DNA from 2 places in the Chryseobacterium sp. JK1 genome. Region 1 is predicted to be linked to the other one. Evidence: riboswitches for the same ligand, from Rfam matches in the RefSeq annotation. Region 1 holds a riboswitch; the other holds the start of a gene.

Region 1 (3,475 bases):
AGCGCAAACGTCTTATTTCTTATGGAAAATCCGGATGCTGCAATATTTTTACCATAGAATATGCCGTTATTCCTAATAAAGGACTGGATAAGGTTCTGGTAAAAGAAGAAGACAAAACGGAAGAAGATCGTGTAAAAGTAACCATCAAAGAAAAAATAAAAGATAAATGGGTCACCAGAAAGAAGGTATACTCATTAGAAGAATATAACAAAGAAAAGTAAAATGAAGATTCAGAAAGAGATTGATTTTATCCTGGCAGTAGATGCCTTGAAAAATGTACAGCGAAGAAACTATAATGCCGACGATTCCAGAAGAGAAAACACCGCAGAACATTCCTGGCAGATTGTTATTTTGGCACAGATCCTGTATCCGTACGCCAAAAACCGAGAAAATATTGATCTGTTGAGAGTGATAAGAATGCTTTCTATTCACGATCTGGTAGAAATAGAGGCTGGTGATACTTTCCTTTTTGATGAAAAAGCAATGGTAGGTAAGTTTGAGAGAGAAAAAAATTCTGCACAGAAGATTTTCGGGATTCTTGATGAGCCATTGCGTACAGATTTTTTCAATTTATGGCTGGAATTTGAAGAAGAAAAAACTCCGGATGCCGTATTTGCCTGTTCTATCGACAGAATCATGCCGTTTATTCTGAACTCGCATACCTCCGGAAAAAGCTGGACAGAAGCCGGGGTTACAGAAAAACAAATCAGAAATATGCTTGAAAATGCTATAAAAAGAGCTTCTGATGAAATGGGAGAGGCTTTTGATGTATTACTGAGCAGAAGCCTGGAAACAGAAAAAGTGGTGAAATAAAATATTGTATACATAAACATTGCTCAGTATCTGGGCAGTGTTTTTTTATGCAACATATGTAGAATGATTCTTCAGTTCAATAAAAAAATCAATAAAAACCAAATGCCATAAAAATTCTGGAAATCTAAAGCTGTACTCTGGAAACCGTAGAGAAAACTGTCAAATTCTGGAATAATTATGGCAAAAAAATCAAATTTATAGTATTTGGATTGGTTTTTTGAATTCGTCAATAGCTACGAAAGTGAAATCACCTACAATCGCTTTTTCTCTTTCATAAGAATACATCTGCTCGGTGAAAATTTCTACATTAACTTTCATACTTGTTTTTCCAACATAAGAAACTTTGCCGATCAGCTCTACAATAGTTCCTGCAGGAATCGGCTTTTTAAAATCGATTTTATCGCTGCTTACCGTTACCACTCTTTTTCTTGCAAAACGGGTAGCTGTGATAAAGGCAACTTCATCCATCAGCTGCATTGCTGTACCTCCGAAAAGAGTATCATAATGGTTGGTTGTGTTAGGAAAAACCGCTTTAAAGATTCTTGTTTCGGATGTTTCAATTCTTTCTTCTGTCGTCATATTTCATTATTAATTAAAGCGAAATGAAATTGTATCAAAACAACAGAATAATGACAGGAATCTTAAAAATCCCTGAAACAATCCATCAGATCAACAAACTTCAGATCGCGAAAGTTTTTTGTTTAAGAAATAGGCAGGTCTCCTGACTTGTAACATCTTTTATCTCCTTCCCATGCCCCGCACAGTGGATCTTTGATAAAGATTACAGTTACTTACAGTTGCGCGACAGTCCGTGATTTTCACACGATTCCCTTTTAATTTGCGGTTAGGCAAAACCAATTTCTATGATGAATAAGTGTTAAACTTTTTCGGGTGCAAAAATAATGAATTTATTCCGGATTATGGTAAATAATCTGACTGATTACTCTACCTTTTTTGATCGTCCAAAGAGTTGTGTATCTGTTCTCTCCCGTACCATTGATCATATAAAGGAAAATGTTATCATTGTCAAGTGCTGTTACTCCAACATTCTCAAAATCCATAGTGGGCTGGAACATATTTTTGATGGCTTCTCTTACAAAAACAGAACCTCTTCCCGGCTGCTGTACTCGGATGGATTTGATTTCTGTCATTCCTTCAGGAAGATCATTACCAATTCCCCATGGTTTTACTTTGTCAATAGTAAGAAGTTTTCCTTCAGCATCTTTTTCTTTTTTACGGTATCCGGCATTGGAAGGGTAGACGTCAATAACGACTTTGCTTCTTTGGGCTGTAGGTATTTTAGGATCAGAATTATCTGTAAAAATGAGTGATCTCCCGTTTTTAGATTTGGAAGGAGTATAAGCAGGAAGCTGATCAATATAAGCAATACGCTCTTTATTTACCATTCCTTCTTTATCAAGAGTTTCATAACGCACAAAAGGTTTGTCGTCATCCTGTTTTTCAGGATATTTGATCCAGATCCATTCCGTTTCTCCGGGAGCTGGCTTTACATATACAAAAACATCACCTTTACGCATGCGGATCTTATCTACGATTTTTCTGTAATTATCCTTGTGTACACGTACATTGGCATATCCTTCTTCTGCTTTTACCACTCCAAAAGGAACTTTATTCTGGCCTTTAACAAAAGCTAAAGAAAAAATACTGAAAACAGACAGATAAAATGCTTTGTTTATGAAAGTCATCATGAAAATTTTTTGATCCTTCAAATATATAAATTAAATGCTGTTCGGAAGATAATTATATTGACGGAGTTCCTGTAAGTTTTGTATTGGTTTTAAATATCCATTAGAAAGCAGATATATTTTATCCGAGATATCCATCACATCCTGATAATGATGATCAGAAATAATAAAACCTTTATTTTTTGATTGGGAGCGGATGATTGCTTTTAATTCATCAACAACTTTTGGAGCAAGGCTGTGAAAGGGTTCATCCAGCAATATAAAATCAGCTTGAGAATAGGTGAGAAGCATTACTTCGATCATTCTCAGTTCTCCGGAAGACAAATTTCTGGGTTTTTCATTGAGAAACGGTGAAAGAAGTGGAGAATGCAGAAGTTGATTCGCATATTCTCGCTTACAGAAAAGATGAATCAGTTTTGCTACCTTTTCGCCTTTAGGCAGAAAAGAATGTTGTGGAAGATAAGCAATTCTGTTTTTTCGATCGGAAATATTCTTCAGTACTTTATCATTCCATCGTATAAACTGAGTATCGCTCCCCATGACGCCGGAAATAATTTTAAGAAGAGTAGATTTTCCGGAGCCGTTTCTTCCCAATATACCTGCTATATTTCCGACTTTGCACTCTATGTAGATATCCTGCAGTGTTTTTTTATCATTAAAAGATTGGGTAATACTGTCAATATGTAATCTGCTCATACAAATGCAATGATCGTTTTTACAATGAGGCTAAAAGATAAAGTAAGTCCCCAAAGAAACAGTTTTGAAAATCCAAAATGATAGTAGAAGGGATACTCATTTTTAAGCCTTACTTCATAAATAAAATAATGAAGTACAGGGAAAAGTAATAGAAAGCTTAACCCAAAAGTTTCTATTTTAAATGGAGACAATAAAGAAAATAACAATGAAAAAAAGACAGATGGAATGATAAGTTTTTTATAAAAAATCCAAAGGATGGT
Region 2 (3,475 bases), 2.5 Mb from region 1:
AGAGTCTGAAGCTCCACCATCCTGTCTGTATAAAAACTGTTTGGTTTGGCCTGTAACCGTATCAAAAGTTACAATTCTCGTCAATGTTGTATTGGTTGCCAAAGCTTTACTTGGAACATACATCATAGATTGTATTGTCCCTACAAGAGTTCTGCCATCAGGCGTAAGAGCAAGACCCTCCATTCCTCTGTTTGCTCTTCTTTTAGCCAAAACAGCAGGCAGTTTTCTTGGGCCGGTGTTTACTCCAACCGGGCTTATTCTTTCCAGTTCCATTCCGTCAGCACTATAATGTACAATGTGTGGACCATATTCATCGGACACCCAGAAAGTACCGTCCGCAGCAGCAACAATACTTTCACTGTCTAAACCATAATTATCAGTTCCAAGGATGTTTCCTGAAGCATCATAAGCGACCTCTCCCGTACTTCCCATTCCCACTGGATTTGGTAGTCCTGTAATAGGCATTCCGGATGGATTTTTAAGCTTTATATATTTAATTACTTCTATATTTCCGTCTGCATTGATCTTGAAATGCATAATGGTTGGGGTAAAGTTGGGAGTGAGGAACTTTTTACCATTCAGATAATCGGTATTGGGACCGCGGTCTGTAATCACATAAAATTCTCCTTTTCTTGTTGGGTGAGCTGCTGCACCGGAGCCAAAACCTCCGTTGATAACATCTACTCCATTGAGGGTAACCATTTTCGTAAATGGAAATTCCTGAGGAAGTTTGGAATAGTTAATATCCGGGCTGTTGATTACAGTATTATCTCCATCAGTATTACACGAAGACAATACTGCCAGCATTAAAACAGGCAATAGTAATTTTTTCATATTCACTTTTATGGCTGCGAAAATAGAAACTGATTGTAAACTGATCTTGAATACAATGATAATTGTATTTTAATAATAGATCCTGCAAAATGAATTCAATATAAACAATAAAACTTTAGATTTTAATTCTTAAAAGCAAATAACTCCCAACCATTAGCTATCAATATCATAAAATGGTTATTCGAAAACTACGATTTCCTTTGTGAAAAGCCTGAAAACAAAAGATAATTCACAAAATACAGCCTAAAAATTTATATGATATATTTGCAGACTTTTAAGGCTGAACACTGTTCATTAATAGGGAATCAGGTGAGAATATTATTCAAATCCTGAGCTGTGCCCGCAACTGTAAACTATTCAACTTATAGTATTATGATACCACTGGATTCCACATCCGGGAAGGTGACTATAAGATGTAAGCCAGGAGACCTGCCTTAAATTTAAACTTCAAAAGAACACTGTTTTTATGCAAGTAAGTTTCGGGAATAAAACTTTAATTAATGATATCATGAAGAAAATCTACTTTTTTTTCTTACTGCTAGTTGTGCAGTTTTTGTCGGCCCAGTTTACAGAAAACGACATTAAATTCTGGGTAGGAACCGGTTCCAAGAAAGCCTATTTCATCGCTGATTTTAACGATAATAATACTCCAACTTCTTATGCATGGGGATATCGTTTTGATTCCAATTCTTTAACGATGGAAGATATGATCACGGCTATTGCTGCCGCAGAACCTAAAATGGAGATTGAAATCCCTTCAGGATTTCTTTACAGCCTAAGCTATAACCATCATATTCCAAGCCTTGATGACTACTGGTCTACCTGGTCAGGAACTACTTCTGAGGCTATGTCATTTAATAACGGGGTTAATAATGATCCACTAATTGATGGGAAATGGTATGGGGTTTCTTATGGTTATGATCCTCCTTCCCACCCTTCTACTCCAGTTCCTGCCTACAGCTCTTTATGGTATACTTCTTCTCAGATCACCAGCTGGATTGGGACAGGTAACAATAAAAGTCTTGTAGTTATCGATTTCGGAACAGATGGTACTGCTGGTACTGCCAATTCTTTTGTATTCGGAATCAGGTATAACGGAACTATAACTGCGGAACAGGCTTTACAGCTGATACAGTCACAGGCTTCTTATTTTAATTATACATCCGCCAATAACCAAATCTCTAATCTGACACTGAATACATTTACAGGAAATTCTGCAGGAGCCGGAAACTGGAAATTATACAAGGGAAAAGATCTTTCAAGCTGGCAGGCAAAATCTAATCTTTCTCAGATTCAATTAAACAATAACGACTGGATGGGATTAAGCTTTGGGCAGAGAAGACCTATTACTCCTACAGAAGCTGCGAATGCTACATTAGGGGTTGCTTCTGTGAATAAAAAAGTATTCCATATTTATCCCAATCCGGCAAGTGACTTTATCCAGATTGAAACCTCTGAAAATGTGAAAGAAGTGAATATATATTCTGCTTCTGGCCAAAAAGTGATTACAACACAAGCAACAAAGATTAATATTCAGGCATTAAGCTCAGGAATTTATTTTGTAGAGATTAAAACGGCTAACCAATCCACAATACATAAGATTGTAAAAAAATAGAGATACATTACCGTATTTCTATTTTAATTGATATCGCTGACCAACCTTTTCCAATATTTTGATGGTTTAAGGAGGACAGTATACAACAAGACTTTCTCAATTTTTGAGGAAGTCTTTTTTCCGTTATGAGATTTCATTTTAATAAAGAACTTATAAAATGAATAGATCATACGTCACAATCTTCTTTATTTTAATACGAAAAACCTAACAACAACCCATAACATATTGATAATTTCGCAAAAACAGTTGTGAAAAAATTTATTTAATGTCAGAAAAGCCTAAAAATCAGATATAATTCATAAAAAATCACTTATAATTTATGTGATATATTTGCAGCGTTTTAAGGTTGAACACTGTTCATTAATAGGGAATCAGGTAAAAATATTATTTAAATCCTGAGCTGTACCCGCAACTGTAAACTATTCAACTTATAGTACATGACACCACTGGACCCAAAATCCGGGAAGGTAGCTATAAGATGTGAGCCAGGAGACCTGCCTTATACCAATTTCAACTTTCGGGAATAAAAGTTTATGAAATAAAAATCTCAACAGATTTTTTCATGAATGTTTTGCCCTGAAGTGAAGTTTCGGGAATAAAACTTTAATTTAATAATATCATGAAGAAAATCTATTTTCTTATTCTTGCATTTGTCATTTCTTTTGCAAATGCTCAAACTGAAGGAGTCCTGGTACTCAACGAAGGCGGCGCCGGAAGCAATAATGCTGAAGTATCGCTGATCTCCAACCAATCGGTTGTTACCAACAACTATTATAAAACACACAACAATAATGCGGCGTTAGGAGATACTGCACAGGACATTAAAATTTTTGGTGATAAAATTTTTGTAGTTCTTAATATTTCCAATCAGATAAAAGTTCTTAATAAATCGGATTTCTCTTTGATTACCACTATTACATCCAATGTTAAAAACCCAAGATACATTGCCTTCAGTGGGAATAAATTCTTTGTAACGAACTGGGGAGCAAGCGGCGGACAAACCAACTATGTAGCTGTTTATGACCT

What was found. Region 1 has a riboswitch for cobalamin ahead of ACQ76T_RS12235 (acyl-CoA thioesterase). Riboswitches for the same ligand answer to the same signal wherever they lie in the genome.
Region 2: another riboswitch for cobalamin. It lies ahead of ACQ76T_RS00995 (T9SS type A sorting domain-containing protein); the one in region 1 lies ahead of ACQ76T_RS12235 (acyl-CoA thioesterase).

The regions. Positions count from the first base shown of each region.
Region 1 is NZ_JBODRU010000001.1:2,693,405-2,696,879, reverse strand. Features, by position in the region: gene ACQ76T_RS12245 (XAC2610-related protein) at 1-221, shown strand, start outside; gene ACQ76T_RS12240 (HD domain-containing protein) at 223-813, shown strand; gene ACQ76T_RS12235 (acyl-CoA thioesterase) at 1,009-1,392, opposite strand; cobalamin riboswitch at 1,508-1,687, opposite strand; gene ACQ76T_RS12230 (hypothetical protein) at 1,722-2,522, opposite strand; gene ACQ76T_RS12225 (ATP-binding cassette domain-containing protein) at 2,553-3,215, opposite strand; gene ACQ76T_RS12220 (hypothetical protein) at 3,212-3,475, opposite strand, start outside.
Region 2 is NZ_JBODRU010000001.1:195,954-199,428, reverse strand. Features, by position in the region: gene ACQ76T_RS01000 (esterase-like activity of phytase family protein) at 1-834, opposite strand, end outside; cobalamin riboswitch at 1,095-1,285, shown strand; gene ACQ76T_RS00995 (T9SS type A sorting domain-containing protein) at 1,343-2,449, shown strand; cobalamin riboswitch at 2,776-2,965, shown strand; gene ACQ76T_RS00990 (T9SS type A sorting domain-containing protein) at 3,069-3,475, shown strand, end outside.